4 regions of the Pseudomonas sp. Stari2 genome follow, and region 1 is predicted to be linked to each of the others. Evidence: predicted binding sites of a transcription regulator. Region 1 holds the regulator's gene; each other region holds the start of a gene.
What was found. Region 1 encodes FliA, which starts transcription of late flagellar genes. Its sites were predicted from a motif close to CTAAAGTTTNNNNNNNNNNNGCCGNTAA; they were not measured.

Region 1 (3,872 bases):
CATCATTGGCAACCGCCGCATTGCCGGCGGCGTCGAGCTGACGGCGGCGCTGGATTACAAACTGTCGGCTCTGGCGCCACGGGTTCCGAACATGGAACTCGAAGACGAGCTGCGCAAGACCCAGTCGCGCATCGTTACCGCCCAGGCCGAGCTGAGCATGCGTGGTGAGGCCGACGGCAACACCAATCGCCAGTTGTTCTCCGGTCTGCCATTGACCGCCGGCCTGCCGCTGACGGCGGCCGAGCCTCTGACAGAACCGACGTACGCCGCACCGGCCCGTCCAGCCCCGGCACCTGCGCCGGCTGCCGCTGGCGTCGATCCGCGTGCGCTGGATTCGATGCGTTTCGAACTCAACAGCCTGCGCGAACTGATGGAAGTGCAGCTCGGCACCCTGGCCTGGAATCAGCTGCAAGGCAGCCGTCCGGCCCAGGCCAATCTGTATCGTCGTCTGCAGCGCATCGGTCTGTCCGGTCCGTTGTCCCGCGACCTGCTGGCGCTGACCAGCGATATCGAAGAGCCTCGTCAGGCCTGGCGCATGTTGCTCGCGCACCTGGCGCGGATGATTGCCACGCCGGAAGTCGAGCCGCTGGAAGAGGGCGGAGTGATTGCCATGGTCGGCCCGGCCGGCATGGGCAAGACCACCACCCTGGCCAAGCTGGCTGCCCGTTATGTGCTCAAGTACGGCGCGCAGAACATTGCGCTGGTGAGCATGGACAGTTTCCGCATCGGCGCTCAGGAACAGCTGAAAACCCTGGGCCGGATCCTCAATGTGTCGGTGACCCACGTCGACCCGGGCCAGTCCCTGGTGCAGGCGCTGGATCCACTGCTGCGCAAACGCGTGGTGCTGATCGATACCGCCGGCCTGCAGGCCAGCGATCCGGCACTGCGCATGCAGCTGGAAAGTCTGGCCGGTCGTGGCATTCGGTCGAAAAATTATCTGGTGCTGGCAACCACCAGCCAGAAACAGGTTCTAACCGCCGCTTATCACAGTTACAAGCGTTGCGGGCTCGCCGGGTGCATCCTGACTAAACTGGATGAGACGGCCAGCCTTGGCGAAGTGCTGAGTCTGGCGATCAGTCATGAACTGCCGGTCGCCTACCTGACCGATGGCCCCCGGATTCCGGATGATCTGCATCTGCCGCGCCGTCATCAATTGGTCAGCCGCGCCGTCAGCGTGCAAATGCAGGAAGAACCCAGCGAAGAAGCCATGGCTGACATGTTCGCTGATATCTACCACAGCCCGACCAAGCAGGTTGGCTGAGGTAATGAACAGTTTTTGTACCTACATCGATGGTCTGCCACGCATTGTTCCGGTTGTGAACGCGCAGCCAGTAATGTGGCCTCCGTCTATGCAAGACAAGGTAAAGAAATAACATGGGCAGCATGCATCCCGTACAGGTGATCGCGGTGACCGGCGGCAAAGGTGGCGTCGGCAAGACTAACGTGTCAGTGAACTTGTCCCTGGCGCTGGCAGAGCTTGGCCGTCGGGTCATGCTGCTGGACGCCGACCTGGGTCTGGCGAACGTCGACGTTCTGCTGGGCCTCACGCCCAAACGTACCCTGGCCGATGTGATCGAGGGCCGCTGCGAGCTGCGCGACGTGCTGTTGCAAGGTCCCGGCGGGATCCGCATCGTGCCGGCCGCTTCTGGCACCCAGAGCATGGTTCATCTGAGTCCGGCCCAGCATGCCGGCCTGATCCAGGCGTTCAGCGATATCGGCGACAATCTCGATGTGTTGGTGATCGACACCGCTGCGGGTATCGGTGACTCGGTAGTCAGTTTTGTTCGCGCTGCGCAAGAAGTGTTGCTGGTGGTCTGCGACGAGCCGACCTCGATTACCGACGCCTACGCGCTGATCAAACTGCTGAACCGCGATTACGGCATGAACCGCTTCCGCGTCCTGGCCAACATGGCCCAGAGCCCGCAGGAAGGTCGCAATCTGTTCGCCAAGTTGACCAAGGTCACGGATCGCTTCCTTGACGTCGCCCTACAATACGTCGGCGCGGTGCCTTACGACGAAAGCGTGCGCAAGGCGGTGCAGAAGCAGCGTGCGGTCTATGAAGCTTTCCCGCGTTCCAAGTGCGCACTGGCGTTCAAGGCGATCGCACAGAAGGTCGACACCTGGCCGCTGCCCGCCAACCCGCGCGGCCACCTCGAATTTTTCGTCGAGCGCCTCGTGCAGCAAACGGCAGGACCTGTGCTATGACCGCCAGCGGTATGAATTTCTACAAGAAGTCGGCACGTGACGCGCAGTACGAACTGATCGAGCGTTACGCGCCACTGGTCAAACGCATTGCTTACCACTTGCTGGCGCGATTGCCTGCCAGTGTGCAGGTCGAAGACCTGATCCAGGCCGGGATGATCGGCCTGCTCGAAGTCTCGACCAAATACGACGCCAGCAAAGGCGCCAGTTTCGAAACGTACGCGGGCATCCGGATCCGCGGCGCCATGCTCGATGAAGTACGCAAGGGGGACTGGGCACCACGCTCGGTTCACCGTAACACCCGTATGGTCAGCGACGCGATTCGCTCGATTGAAGCTAAAACCGGCCGTGACGCTAAAGATCACGAGGTTGCGGCCGAACTCCAATTGAGTCTCGACGATTACTACGGGATTTTGAATGACACCCTGGGCAGCCGACTGTTCAGTTTCGACGACCTGTTGCAGGACGGCGAACACGAAGGGCTGCACGAGGATGGCGCCAGTGCTCATCTTGAGCCGTCGCGCGATCTGGAAGATGAGCGCTTCCAGGCTGCGTTGGCGGACGCGATTGCCAATTTGCCGGAGCGTGAGCGACTGGTGTTGGCGCTGTACTACGACGAAGAGCTGAACCTCAAGGAAATCGGTGAAGTCCTTGGCGTCAGTGAATCGCGGGTCAGCCAGTTACATAGCCAGTGCGCGGCCCGCTTGCGGGGGCGTTTGGGGGAGTGGCGAGCGCGCTGAAGGCAGTGTGGGGACGCTGCGAACGAGGCTGGTGCGGTGGTGAACGGCACCGGTCTTGCTCTGTTGTGCTCCAGACAGTCATCGAGTGTTTTGCCGGATTGATTGAAATGGCGCGTCCAGGTGCTGGGCGCGTTTAAGACTGCTTGGAGGTCGAATTGAACAAAGACATGAAAATCCTCATCGTTGATGACTTCTCAACGATGCGGCGGATCATCAAGAACCTGTTGCGTGACCTCGGGTTCACCAACACCGTTGAAGCCGACGATGGCACCACTGCCATTCCGGTACTCAACAGCGGCAGCATCGACTTTCTGGTGACCGACTGGAACATGCCTGGCATGACCGGTATCGACTTGCTGCGTCACGTGCGCGCCGATGAAAAACTCAAGCACCTGCCAGTGCTGATGGTGACTGCTGAAGCCAAGCGCGAGCAGATCATCGAAGCGGCCCAGGCCGGTGTTAACGGCTACGTGGTCAAACCTTTCACGGCTCAGGCGCTGAAAGAAAAAATCGAGAAGATTTTCGAACGCATCGGCTGATGACGCGCGGGGGAGCTATGGAGCATAAAGAATCTTCACAGGGCGACTTCGAGTCGACGCTGAAAAAACACGCGGTCGAACTGGTCGAAAGCCTTGAAAAAGGCAGGTTCGGCGACGCTGTGCAACTGATCCATGAGCTCAATCAGACCCGTGACCGTGGCCTGTACCAGGAAGTCGGCAAGCTCACGCGCGAACTGCACAGTGCAATCGTCAACTTCCAGATCGACCCGCACATGCCGCAGGCCGAGGAAGTGTCGCAGATCACTGATGCGACCGAGCGCCTGAGCTATGTGGTCAAGCTGACCGAAGCGGCGGCCAACCGCACCATGGACCTGGTGGAAAGCGCCACGCCGGTGGTCAATGGTCTGGCTGACGAAGCCCAGGCATTGAG
Region 2 (3,872 bases), 2.9 Mb from region 1:
TGTCGAACTTGCCAAGGCTTGCGTAGCTGTCGAGCAAGTTGAACGAGCGAAATTCCACCCGGTTCTTGATCGGCGCCTTGATCACCCAGCGTCCCGGCCCTTTCGGGTCGAAGTAGCGCTGCAGACGATCGGCGGAAAGACCACGACCGATCGCCAGGCTGTCGTATTCGCCGGTCTTGCAGTTGGTCAGCATGCTGCCGGACAGATCCGTGGCGACAATCTGCACGCCCATCTTCAACTGACCGATGTTGGTCCGCTCGAACTCGTCGATCGACATCGACAGCGAATAGGGTTCCTGACCCGACGAGCAGGCCGCCGACCAGATCCGCAGACGCTGGTTGGGGCTGGCCTTGATCGCCTCGGGCAGCACCTTGTTCTTCAAGACTTCAAACGGATAGGTGTCGCGAAACCACAGGGTTTCGTTGGTCGTCATGGCATCGACCACCTGCTCGCGCAAACCGCTGCGCGGCTGGGTCTGGATGCGCTGTACCAGCTCACCCAGGGACTTGATGCCTTGCTGCTCCATCAGTTTGTTGAGACGGCTCGAGACCAGGTACTGCTTGTTTTCACCGAGCAAAATGCCACAGGCTTTTTCCAGGAAGACCCGGAACTGTTCGAAATCCAAATTACCCGTAGACAAATGATGCCGCCTCTTAAATCGTGTTGACCGCCAGGGACGGAAAGTCCCTAGCTGATATCTGCTGCTTTGATCCGGTCGACTACCCGGGATGCCAGGTCATCAGGACGGAATTTGGCCAGGAAGTCATCGGCACCGACCTTCTTGACCATCGCCTGGTTGAACACACCCGACAACGAAGTATGCAGGATGATATGAAGCTTTTGCATGCGAGGGTCGCTGCGGATTTCGGCCGTCAGGGTGTACCCGTCCATCTCCGGCATTTCGATGTCGGAGATCATCATCAGGAACTCTTCTTCCGGCTTCTTGCCCTCATCGACCAGCTTGCGCAGGTAATCCAGCGCCTGTTTGCCGTCGTTCAGCGCCACCACTTCGACACCGACCGTCTGCAGGCAACGTGTCACCTGCTTGCGCGCCACCGACGAGTCATCGACCGTCAGCACCCGCAACGACAATGCCTTGCTCTGGGTCTCGACATCCACCACGCCGACCGAAATCGCTTCCGGTGTCGGTGCGACTTCCGCCAGCACCTTCTCGACGTCGATGATTTCGACTAACTGATTGTCCACCCGAGTCACAGCGGTCAGGTAATGATCGCGACCGGTCCCCTTGGGTGGCGGATGGATCTCTTCCCAGTTCATGTTGACGATACGTTCCACCGAGCGCACCAGGAAACCCTGGGTCTTGGTGTTGTATTCCGTGATGATCACGAACGGACTGTTCTTGTCTTTCAACGCCCCGGAGCCGGTCGCCATTGCCAGATCAAGGATCGGAATGGTCGCCCCCCGGATATTCGCCACCCCGCACACGACAGGACTGGACTTGGGCATCAGCGTCAGTTGCGGGCACTGCAGCACTTCCCGAACCTTGAACACGTTGATCCCGTAGAGCTGTTGACCGTCGAGACGGAACAACAACAGCTCCAGGCGATTCTGCCCCACCAGTTGCGTGCGCTGGTTCACCGAATCCATTACACCAGCCATGCCCAGACTCCTACACCAACGCCAAGTGTTGTTGCGACGCACATTCATTGCTAAACGGCACGGCGCTTGCTTTTTAACTCTTATGAACACTCAAACGACATTTTTCCGACGCCTGACATCCCCCCTTCGCAGAGGACTTTGCGCGGTGTCCGCCGCTTGCCTGTTTTTCGCGGGCAGCCCTGCCATTGCTGATGCGGTTACCTTGCCTGACATGCTTATCGGCGTCACTCAGGGCTTTCTTGAATTCACCGTAGAAGACTATCTGGCTACCAGTCAAACAGAAGGGCGTTATGAAATCGAGGTCAAGCAGCTCGATCCGCGCATGCGCATGCCTATGTGCGACAAGGAATTGACAGCGTCCCTGGAGAGTCCGGGGCGTCCTTTGGGTCGTGTGACCGTCAAGGTCCGCTGTGAAGGCGCCTCCCCCTGGACCGTGTTCGTACCCGCTCAAGTCCGCCTGTTTCGCGAGGTTGTGACGACCACTCGTCCCCTCAAGCGCGCAGGAATAATCGAACCTCAGGACGTGACTCTGCGTGAACATGACGTCAGCCAGATCAATCAGGGTTTCCTGACGTCGGTGGATGAGGCGATCGGGCAAAAATTGACCCGACCAACGGTCGCCGACCAAGTGATTACCCTTGTGCACCTGGAACAGGCGGAAGTCGTTCGCAAAGGGGATCAAGTGGTAATTACGGCTCGCAGCGGCACACTCGCCGTACGCATGCCGGGCGAGGCCCTGTCCAACGGCGGCCTGAAAGAGCAGATTCGAGTGAAAAACCTCAATTCTCAACGGGTCATCAAGGCGCAGGTCATGGCGCCGGGCCAAGTGGAAGTGGCAATGTGAGCAACGATTGGAGCGATGACAGGAAAGCCTCGTGAGTGGTCGCGCAGAAAACTGGCGCCAACCTGAGCGGTTCCCTAAACTGTGCCGCAGCAGGACCTGCGCGGCGCATGCAGGCTCATTGGTAAAAGAGCCTAAAGTTTTCCAGGGGATGGCCGAGAACATGGCAAGCGTCCAAATTCCCAGAGGTTTTTAACATGGTCATCGATTTCAGCCGTTTGAACAGCTCCTCGTCACTTACGGGCAGTACACGTACCAGCGCGCCCAAGGAAACCGCCGAAACCGGCACTTCCACGCCGCTGAATACCCCGGCCGAACAGGCCAGTACCGCAAAAAGCGGGGAATCGGTACACCTCAGCAATGAGGCTCAACAGTTGCAGAAGGTCACTGACAAGCTGCGCGATCAGCCTGCCGTCGACAAAGCCCGTGTGGCCGAGTTGAAAGCAGCGATTGCCGATGGCAGCTATAAAGTCGACAGCAACCGTGTAGCCAGCAAACTGCTCAACTTCGAAGCCCAGCGCTAGGCCTCGGCCTGCGCCAGGCTTTTGGACGCTTAAAACCCAAGGCCAGCCATGCACGACACTACTTTATTGCAACTGATCACCGACGACTTTGCTCCAGCTCAACAATTGCTGGAGTTACTGCAATCCGAGTCCCTCGCCTTGCATGGTCGCGACATGCCACTGCTGGAAGAAATTCTGGCGCGCAAACAGGCATTGATCATTCTGCTCGAGCAGCATGGCCGCAAGCGCAGCGAAATCCTCGCCAGCCTCAATCTGTCGCTCGACCGTAAAGGTCTGGAGCAACTCGCCAGCCAGTCGAGCATCGGCGATCAGTTGCTGAGTCAGAGCGACGTTCTGACCGATCTGATCGCCCAGTGCCAGGCGGCCAACGTCAAGAATGGCCAGTCGATCGTGATACAGCAGGCCGCCACGGCCAACCAGCTGAAAATCCTTACCGGCGGCGAGCCTCCCGCGCTCTATGACGCCAGTGGCACCTTCTCCAAACTGCAGAAACCGCGCGCGCTCAGCCAGGCGTGATGCTTTCTTCCATGCTTGCGCCCTATCAACGCGCGATACATGCTGGCAAAATAATGGCCAGCCGTAGTCAAATTTTGTCTGGAGATTGATTAAACGTGTCCAATGATGACGCTCCGCAGCCCCCAAAGGTGCTTACCACGCCCCTGGAGATCTCCAGCAATCTGCGCCAGCTGCAAGAGAGCCACGATCCGCTGATCATCACCTTTCACGAACGCAGCCAGCGCTTCCAGAGCTACCTGATCAAGGTCGACCGGGAAACCACCACCATTGCCCTGGACGAAATGATCCCGCGCGATGGCGAGCGCTTCCTGCTGGCTGGCGAATCCTTCAAGGTCGAAGGCTTCCACGAAGGCGTGCGCATCGCCTGGGAA
Region 3 (3,872 bases), 1.7 Mb from region 1:
CGATCTACAACACCCTGGGCGTGGCCAACCTGTGGGCGGCGATGAATGTGGAGTCGTTGGGCGAGGGCAAGTCGCGGGCGACCTGGACGATCATCGCCGAGCCGGCCAGCGGTGGGCCCGAGGCGCTGCCGGGGTTCAAGGATTTCGTCCAGGGGTTTGCCGATGATGCGATGGGCAATGTGCTGAAGCTGTTTGTGTAAGGCCTGAAAAAGCCCGCTGTGGATCGCTCCGCAGCGGGCTGTTTTTGACCGCAAGCGATCAGATCTTGAAGCTGTCGACCAGCTGTTTCAAACGGTTGGCCTGTTGCGACAACGCATCGCAATCCTTCAACGTTTCATTGAGATTGGCCACGCTCTGCTGGTTCAGCAGGTTGATCTGGTTGACGTCGACGTTGAGGGTTTCCACCACGGCGGTCTGCTCCTCGGTAGCCGCTGCCACCGATTGGTTCATGCCGTCGATTTCGCCGATACGCTGGGTCACGCTGACCAGACGCAGACCGGCCTGGTTCGCCACTTCAACGCTCTCTTCGCTGGACGCCTGACTGGCGTTCATGGTGGTCACCGCTTCGCGGGAACCGATCTGCAGCGAGGTGATCATCTTGTGGATCTCTTCCGCCGATTCCTGGGTGCGGTGAGCGAGGTTACGCACCTCGTCCGCCACCACCGCAAAACCGCGACCGGCTTCACCTGCACGTGCCGCTTCGATGGCCGCGTTGAGCGCCAGCAGGTTGGTCTGCTGGGAGATGCCTTTGATCACATCGAGAATGTGGCCGATGTTGTCGGTGCTCGCATTCAGGGTTTCGATCTGGGTGCACGACAGGCTGATCTTCTGCGACAGCTCGGTCATGGCCTGAATCGTCTGCTCGACCACCTGACGACCGTCATCGGCCTGTTCGCTCGCGCCGCTGGCATGTTGCGAAGCATCGGCGGCGTTGCGGGCGATTTCCTGGGTGGCGGCACCCAGTTGATTGATCGCGGCGGCCACGCTGTTGGTGCGTGCGCTCTGCTCGTCGGAGCCGATGATCGAGGCGTTGGACGATGCCATCACGCGTTGCGACAGGTCGTGTACATGACGAGTCGCGGAAGACACTTCGGAAATGGACGCGTGAATCCGCTCCACGAACTGGTTGAACGAACTGCCCAGCTCGCCGAACTCGTCCTTGCTTTCCACTACCAGACGGCGAGTCAGGTCACCTTCACCCTGGGCGATGTCCTGCATCGCACGGCCCATGGTGATCAGCGGACGCATCAGCACGGTGATCAACAGGCTCAGGAATACCGCAATCGCGCCCACCGCGACGAACATCGCGATCAGTGCCGAGGTGCGGAACTGGCTGAGCGCAGCGTAGGCCTTGTCGCGGTCGATCGACAGACCGATGTACCACTCGGCATTCGGCAGACCGGTGACCGGGGTAAACGACAGGATGCGCTCCTGGCCGTTGAGCACCACGTTCTGATTGCCCTTCTGGATGCGTACGTCGGCGTTCGGGTAGATGTCTTTGAGGTTCTTCATCACCTGGTCTTTGTCCGGGCTGACGATCACCTGACCGTCACCGCTGACCAGGAACGCATGGCCGAGGCCACCGAAGTCCACCGAGTTGATGATCTTCACCAGGGTTTCCAGGCTCAGGTCACCGCCTACCACACCGAGCAGCTCGCCGTTCTTTTTCACCGGCATGGCGATGGTCACCACCAGACCGCCGACGGCGGCCATGTATGGCGGAGTCAGCATGGTCTGGTCAGCGGCCACGGCCTGCTTGTACCAGGGACGCTGACGCGGGTCGTAGCCGTCCGGCATCTTCGCGTCAGGACGCTGGGTGAACACACCATTGGCCTGGCCGACGTAGGTGAACTGGAAGTTCGAGGTGAAGGCCGGTTGATCGACCAGCCCCGGGAAGTCGGCGTTCTTGCCCTGATGAGCAACGTTCTGCGCGAGGTTTTCCAGCACCAGAATCCGTCCGCTCATCCAGTTCTGCACACTGCTGGCGGTCAGGTCGCCGGCCTGCTGGACGGAGGACTGGAGGTTCTGGCGAATGGTGTTTCGCTGCAGATAGTCGTTGTACAAAGTGAACAGCGCGAACGCCAGGACCACGACGCCTGAGGCGGCCAACAGGATTTTATGGCTGAACTTGAGATTCATTTCACGGGACTTCTTATGCCAAAAGTGGGGATGCGTTCCGGATGCAACATTCCATGTACAGCGCAGGCAGCGTTCTGATGACTGCTCTACTTTGGTGCACGCATGTCTCACCAGTCTGTCGGCACGACTCGGAGAAAACTTAGCGTTTTGTAGGAAATGGACGGCATTTCTGCCAGCTTCCCGCCGAACGGCGTGCCAGAGCGTTCGCCTGTCATTTTTTGATGACTGTTTTGCAGCGTCGGTTGCAAATTCTGTAACCCTTGATGACAATGCGACTAATTATCATTTGTGACGTTCGGGCTGTCGCGTTCATGTCCTCACCTGAGTTTGCAGTACAGGCGCTTTACAGTCGTCATCACGGCTGGCTCAACAGCTGGTTGCGCGCGCGACTGGGCAATGCGGCCGATGCGGCGGATCTGGCCCAGGACACCTTCGTTCGCCTGCTGCAACGCACCGAACGTCTCGAACTCAACGCGCCTCGCGCGTTTCTGCGCACCATCGCTCGCGGCCTGGTCATCGACCATTGGCGACGCGAAGAAATCGAACGCGCGTATCTGGAAACCATCGCTCACTTGCCCGAGGCCGAGACACCCAGTGCCGAAGCCCGCGCCCTGGTGATCGAACTGTTGGAAAGCATTGCCCGCATGCTCGAAGGGCTGAAGCCCAAAGTGCGTCAGGCGTTTCTGCTGGCGCAGTGCGAAGGCTTGACCCACAAGCAGATCGCCGAGCAGATGGGCCTGTCCTTGCGCTCGGTGGAACGCTACGTCGCCGATGCGCTGTATCACTGCTACGTGCTGCGGTACGAAAGCTGATGCCGGTGGATAAACTGTCAATCGCCCGAAGCGCCGAGCCACAGCAGAAAGTGGTCAAACAGGCGATCCACTGGCTGCTGCGCCTGCGCAACAATCATGGCAATTCGCGCTTGAGCCACCAATGCGAACAATGGCGCGCCGAGCACCACGATCACGAACTGGCCTGGCAACGAGTCCAGTCGTTACAAAGTGAGCTGACCCAAAATCTGCGCTCCGTTCCGGGTGCGCAAGTGGCATTCAACACACTGGAAAACAGTGCGCATGGGCTCGGTCGTCGGCAGGCGTTGAAGCTGCTGTCCGGTGCGTTGTTGATGGGCTCCGCCACGTGGCTGGCCAAAGACACGTCTGCCTGGCAGCAATGGATCGCCGATTACGCTACCGCCACCGGCGAGCGCCGCGGATTCCAGTTGCCTGACGGCACGCGAATCGAACTGAACACGGCCAGCGCCGTGGACCTCGATTACACGGCGCAACAACGGCTGATCAAACTGACTCGGGGCGAGATCATCGTGACCTGTGGCGGCGCCGATGAAGGTACGACGATTGATCGACCGCTGCGGGTGCAAAGTCGTCATGGTACCTATGAGCCGTTCGACGCGCGCTTCATCCTACGTCAGGAAGGTGATTGCACGCGGCTGACCGTCACCAGTGGTCGCGTCGCGATTCATTCGCCACGGGCGAGCGATGGCGCTTCCACTGAGGTGCTTGCCGGTCAGAGTTACTTGATCGATCACCATCTTGCGCATCCCGCTCCGCCGCTGGACATGGATGCCGGCGCCTGGATCGACGGGCTTATCGTGACCCGCAACATGCGTCTGGGAGATTTCCTCAATGAGGTTGGTCGCTATCGTCAGGGCTTCCTGAATTGCGCCCCGCAGGTTGCGGATCTGCGCTTGTCCGGCGTGTTCCGTCTCGATGACA
Region 4 (3,872 bases), 3.1 Mb from region 1:
GCGGCGGCATCTACAACCTGACGGACAAGAAGTACTGGTTGTGGGATGACGTGCGCGGTTACGACAGCGTCGGCGAAGCTTCGGTGACACAACCGGCCAACCTCGATCGCCTGACCCAACCGGGTCGCAACTTCGCGATCAACCTGGTCTGGGATATCTGATCCGGATGACCTCACGGCGCGTGCATTGCCGCGCCGTGAGGTTTTTTTACTGTCCGGCGCTTGCCCGTTCGTCTCGTTATCAAGCGCCTCTTCTTTTCAAGGACATCTCATGAGCACCCCGGAAAAAGCCCTGCGTTCGCAACGTTTGAACCAGATCACCCACGAGCCGCACAGCAAGCTCGATGCGCTGGTCAAGGCCCACGCGCCGTTCGAGACCCGCGCCAATTTCGCCCGTTTCGTGGTCGCGCAGTACCTGTTCCAGTCGGAACTGGTCTCGCTGTACAACGATGCCGAACTGACCGCCATCGTCCCGGATCTGCCGGCCCGCTGCCGCGCAGAAGCCGCCAAGGCCGACCTTGCGGATCTGGACACAGAAGTGCCTGCACCCGTCGCCGGCGCGGTGAAAAACCCGAACAAGGCCCGCGCCCTGGGCTGGATCTTCGTGTCCGAAGGCTCCAAGCTCGGCGCTGCGTTTCTGATCAAACGCGCCGTCGCGCTGGACCTGAGCGAAACCTTCGGCGCCCGTCACTTGGGCGAGCCTGAAGGCGGTCGCGCCGAAGGCTGGAAAAGTTTCGTGCGCACCCTGGACTCGCTGCAATTCAGTGCCGAAGAAGAAGCCGAAGTGGAGCAAGGCGCGATCGACGCGTTCAACCGCTTCACCGTGCTGCTGGAACAGGCTTACGCCACGGAAGCCGAACCGGCCTGAAGCGACACCGACTCCCCATTGTGGGAGCTAGCCTGCTAGCGATTCTGATGTCGACTGATATACCGCCATCGCGAGCAGGCTCGCTCACACATGGGAACCGAGCAAGCCTGTAGAATCCCCGTTTCGCCTCACGCACCTCGAGCCCATGCCCCAACCCGCCTCTTCCAGACTCGCCCGCCTGCTGTTCGGCCTGCTGGCCTATGTCAGCCTCGGTATCGGCCTGATCGCCATTGTCGTGCCCGGCCTGCCGACCACCGAGTTCATCCTGCTCGCCGCCTGGGCCGCGACCCGCAGTTCGCCGCGCCTGAGTGCCTGGCTGGAAAACCATCGACTGTTCGGCCCGATCCTGAACAACTGGCGCAACGGCAAGATCATCGCCCGCAAGGCCAAGGTCAGCGCCACCGTCAGCATGCTGCTGTGCGCGACCCTGATGCTGGTGATGCTCGATCACGGCTGGCCGGTCTATCTGGCGATTGCCGGCATGACGATGGGCAACCTGTGGATCTGGTCACGACCGGAAGCGTTGCCGAAGACTTCCTGATTTTTCCATTCTTTTCAGGGCATTTGCCCGCGCAAACGTTTACCGGCGACCGTTCGTCGGCTTGCGCCTCATGCACCCTCGCCCCGCGCCGATGACCATTGAATGGCGCTGAATGGATTTGGCGAACCGGGCAATTCCGTGTCCCGTAGCCAACAGTTCATTCATTCGCGAGAACACCCCATGTTCGACTCCCTGTCCATTCGCCTGAAAATCGTCCTGCTGTCCGGGCTCTGCCTGCTCGGTGTGGTTGCGCTGATTGTCGGCATCAACATTTACCAGACCAACCAGAACGACAAACTGGTCAGCGAGTCGAGCAGCAAGATGCTCACCGCCAGCGTGCAGAACCTGCTGCAGGCCAAGGCGGCCGAACAGGCGGTGCAGGTGCAGAAAACCTTCGGCGAGAGCCTGCTGGTGATCACCGCACTGGCCGACCAGATCAAGGACATGCGCGTCATGGCCGCCAAGCGTTCGCTGGACGCCGGGGCCTTGCGTGAAGAGTTGAACCTGAGCCTGAAAACCGCGTTCGAGCGCAACAGCAAGGTGCTGGGCATCTGGCTGGCCTTCGAACCCAACGGCCTGGACGGCAAGGACAGTGAGTTCATCAACGATGCCGCGCGCCAGTCCAACGAAGCCGGGCGCTTCGCCACTTACTGGAGCCGCGCCGCCGGTTCTGCGCTGAACACGATCATGGTCGAAGAAGACATGACCAAGACCACCCTCAGCGTCAGCGGCACGCCTTACAACAGCTGGTACACCTGCCCTCGCGACAACAAGCGCACCTGCCTGCTCGACCCTTACGCCGACACCGTGGGCGGCAAGGAAATGCTCATGACCACCATTGCCGTGCCGCTGCTGGTGGATGGCAAGGCTATCGGCGTGGTCGGCGTCGACATCGCCCTTGATGCACTGCAAGCGGCGGCCGTGGGTTCCCAGCGCGAACTGTTCAACGGTGCCGGGCACATGCTGATCGTCTCCGGCAGCGGCGTTCTCGGTGCCTACAGCACCGACGCGACCAAGGTCGGCAAAGGCATCGCCGAAACCCTTGGCGTCGAAGGCAAGGACATCCTGCAATTGCTGAGCGCCGGCACACCGAAGATTCTCGAACAGGGCGACCTGATCCGCGCCGTATACCCGGTCGATCCGATTGGCAATTCCCGGGCCTGGGGCGTGGTCATCGATCTGCCGAAACAAGTGCTGCTGGCCGACTCGGTCAAGCTGCAAGCGGTGCTCGACGACGCTCAGCAAACCGGCGTGATGACCGCGTTGGCGGTGGCCGTGATCGCCGGCCTGATCGGCCTGGTGCTGATCTGGCTCACCGCCTCCGGTGTGACCCGTCCGATCAACAGCGTCGCCGAAATGCTGAAGAACATCGCCAGTGGTGAAGGCGATCTGACTCAGCGCCTGAACTACACCAAGAAAGATGAACTGGGCGAACTGGTGAACTGGTTCAACCGCTTCCTTGACAAGCTGCAACCGACCATCGCCCAGATCAAACAGAGCATCTCCGAGGCCCGTGGCACCGCCGATCAATCATCGGAAATCGCCCGCCAGACCAGCGAAGGCATGCAGGTGCAGTTCCGCGAGATCGATCAGGTGGCCACCGCCTCCAACGAAATGAGCGCCACCGCCCACGACGTGGCCAACAGCGCTTCGAATGCTGCCAACGCCGCGAAAGGCGCCGACCAGTCGGCCAAGGACGGGATGTCGATCATCGAGCGCAGCACCCGCGACATCAATCAACTGGCCGATGAAGTCAGCAAAGCGGTGACTGAGGTTGAAGAACTGGCGGTCAACAGCGAACAGATCGGTTCGGTGCTGGAAGTGATCCGCAGCATTGCCGAACAGACCAACCTGCTGGCGCTGAACGCCGCGATCGAAGCGGCCCGTGCCGGTGAAAGCGGTCGCGGTTTCGCGGTGGTTGCCGACGAAGTCCGCAACCTGGCCAAGCGCACTCAGGATTCTGTGGAAGAAATCCGCGTGGTGATCGAACGCATCCAGACCGGAACCCGTGGCGTGGTCGCGACCATGCATTCGAGCCAGACCCAGGCCCACAACAACGCCGGGCAGATCCGCCAGGCCGTGGACGCCCTCGGCAAGATCAGCGATGCAGTCACTGTGATCAGCGACATGAACCTGCAGATCGCCAGCGCCGCCGAACAGCAGAGCGCCGTGGCCGAAGAGGTCAACCGCAACGTCTCGGCGATCCGCACTGTCACCGAAACCCTGACCGAACAGGCCACCGAATCGGCGGCGATCAGCAGCCAGTTGAATGCCCTGGCCAGTCAACAGATGAAATTGATGGATCAGTTCCGCGTCTGATTTGATCTATGATCAGGCCCTCTGCCGGAGGGCCTTCGATGACTGATCTGCTCACGTCCATTCAAGCCGCGCTTGGCTTGCCCAGCACACCGATTCCGTTTACCGGCGAGGGCGCCCTGCCCTCGGCGTTTGCCGTCACCGACCT

Region 2: a site for FliA is predicted at 2,596-2,623, ahead of flgM (flagellar biosynthesis anti-sigma factor FlgM). Genes of this name have one in related genera too.
Region 3: a site for FliA is predicted at 2,255-2,282, ahead of NH234_RS01595 (methyl-accepting chemotaxis protein). Genes of this name have one in related genera too.
Region 4: a site for FliA is predicted at 1,476-1,503, ahead of NH234_RS23160 (methyl-accepting chemotaxis protein). Genes of this name have one in related genera too.

What each region holds. Positions count from the first base shown of each region.
Region 1 is NZ_CP099760.1:1,992,264-1,996,135, forward strand. Features, by position in the region: gene flhF (flagellar biosynthesis protein FlhF) at 1-1,261, shown strand, start outside; gene fleN (flagellar synthesis regulator FleN) at 1,375-2,205, shown strand; gene fliA (RNA polymerase sigma factor FliA) at 2,202-2,942, shown strand; gene NH234_RS09165 (chemotaxis response regulator CheY) at 3,110-3,481, shown strand; gene NH234_RS09170 (protein phosphatase CheZ) at 3,499-3,872, shown strand, end outside.
Region 2 is NZ_CP099760.1:4,932,051-4,935,922, forward strand. Features, by position in the region: gene cheR (protein-glutamate O-methyltransferase CheR) at 1-640, opposite strand, end outside; gene NH234_RS22520 (chemotaxis protein CheV) at 688-1,620, opposite strand; gene flgA (flagellar basal body P-ring formation chaperone FlgA) at 1,703-2,464, shown strand; gene flgM (flagellar biosynthesis anti-sigma factor FlgM) at 2,659-2,985, shown strand; gene NH234_RS22535 (flagella synthesis protein FlgN) at 3,034-3,501, shown strand; gene NH234_RS22540 (flagellar brake protein) at 3,597-3,872, shown strand, end outside.
Region 3 is NZ_CP099760.1:339,926-343,797, reverse strand. Features, by position in the region: gene NH234_RS01600 (SRPBCC family protein) at 1-200, shown strand, start outside; gene NH234_RS01595 (methyl-accepting chemotaxis protein) at 259-2,139, opposite strand; gene NH234_RS01590 (sigma-70 family RNA polymerase sigma factor) at 2,451-2,951, shown strand; gene NH234_RS01585 (FecR domain-containing protein) at 2,951-3,872, shown strand, end outside.
Region 4 is NZ_CP099760.1:5,056,921-5,060,792, forward strand. Features, by position in the region: gene NH234_RS23145 (TonB-dependent receptor) at 1-161, shown strand, start outside; gene NH234_RS23150 (biliverdin-producing heme oxygenase) at 271-867, shown strand; gene NH234_RS23155 (YbaN family protein) at 1,013-1,408, shown strand; gene NH234_RS23160 (methyl-accepting chemotaxis protein) at 1,589-3,727, shown strand; gene NH234_RS23165 (CoA transferase) at 3,766-3,872, shown strand, end outside.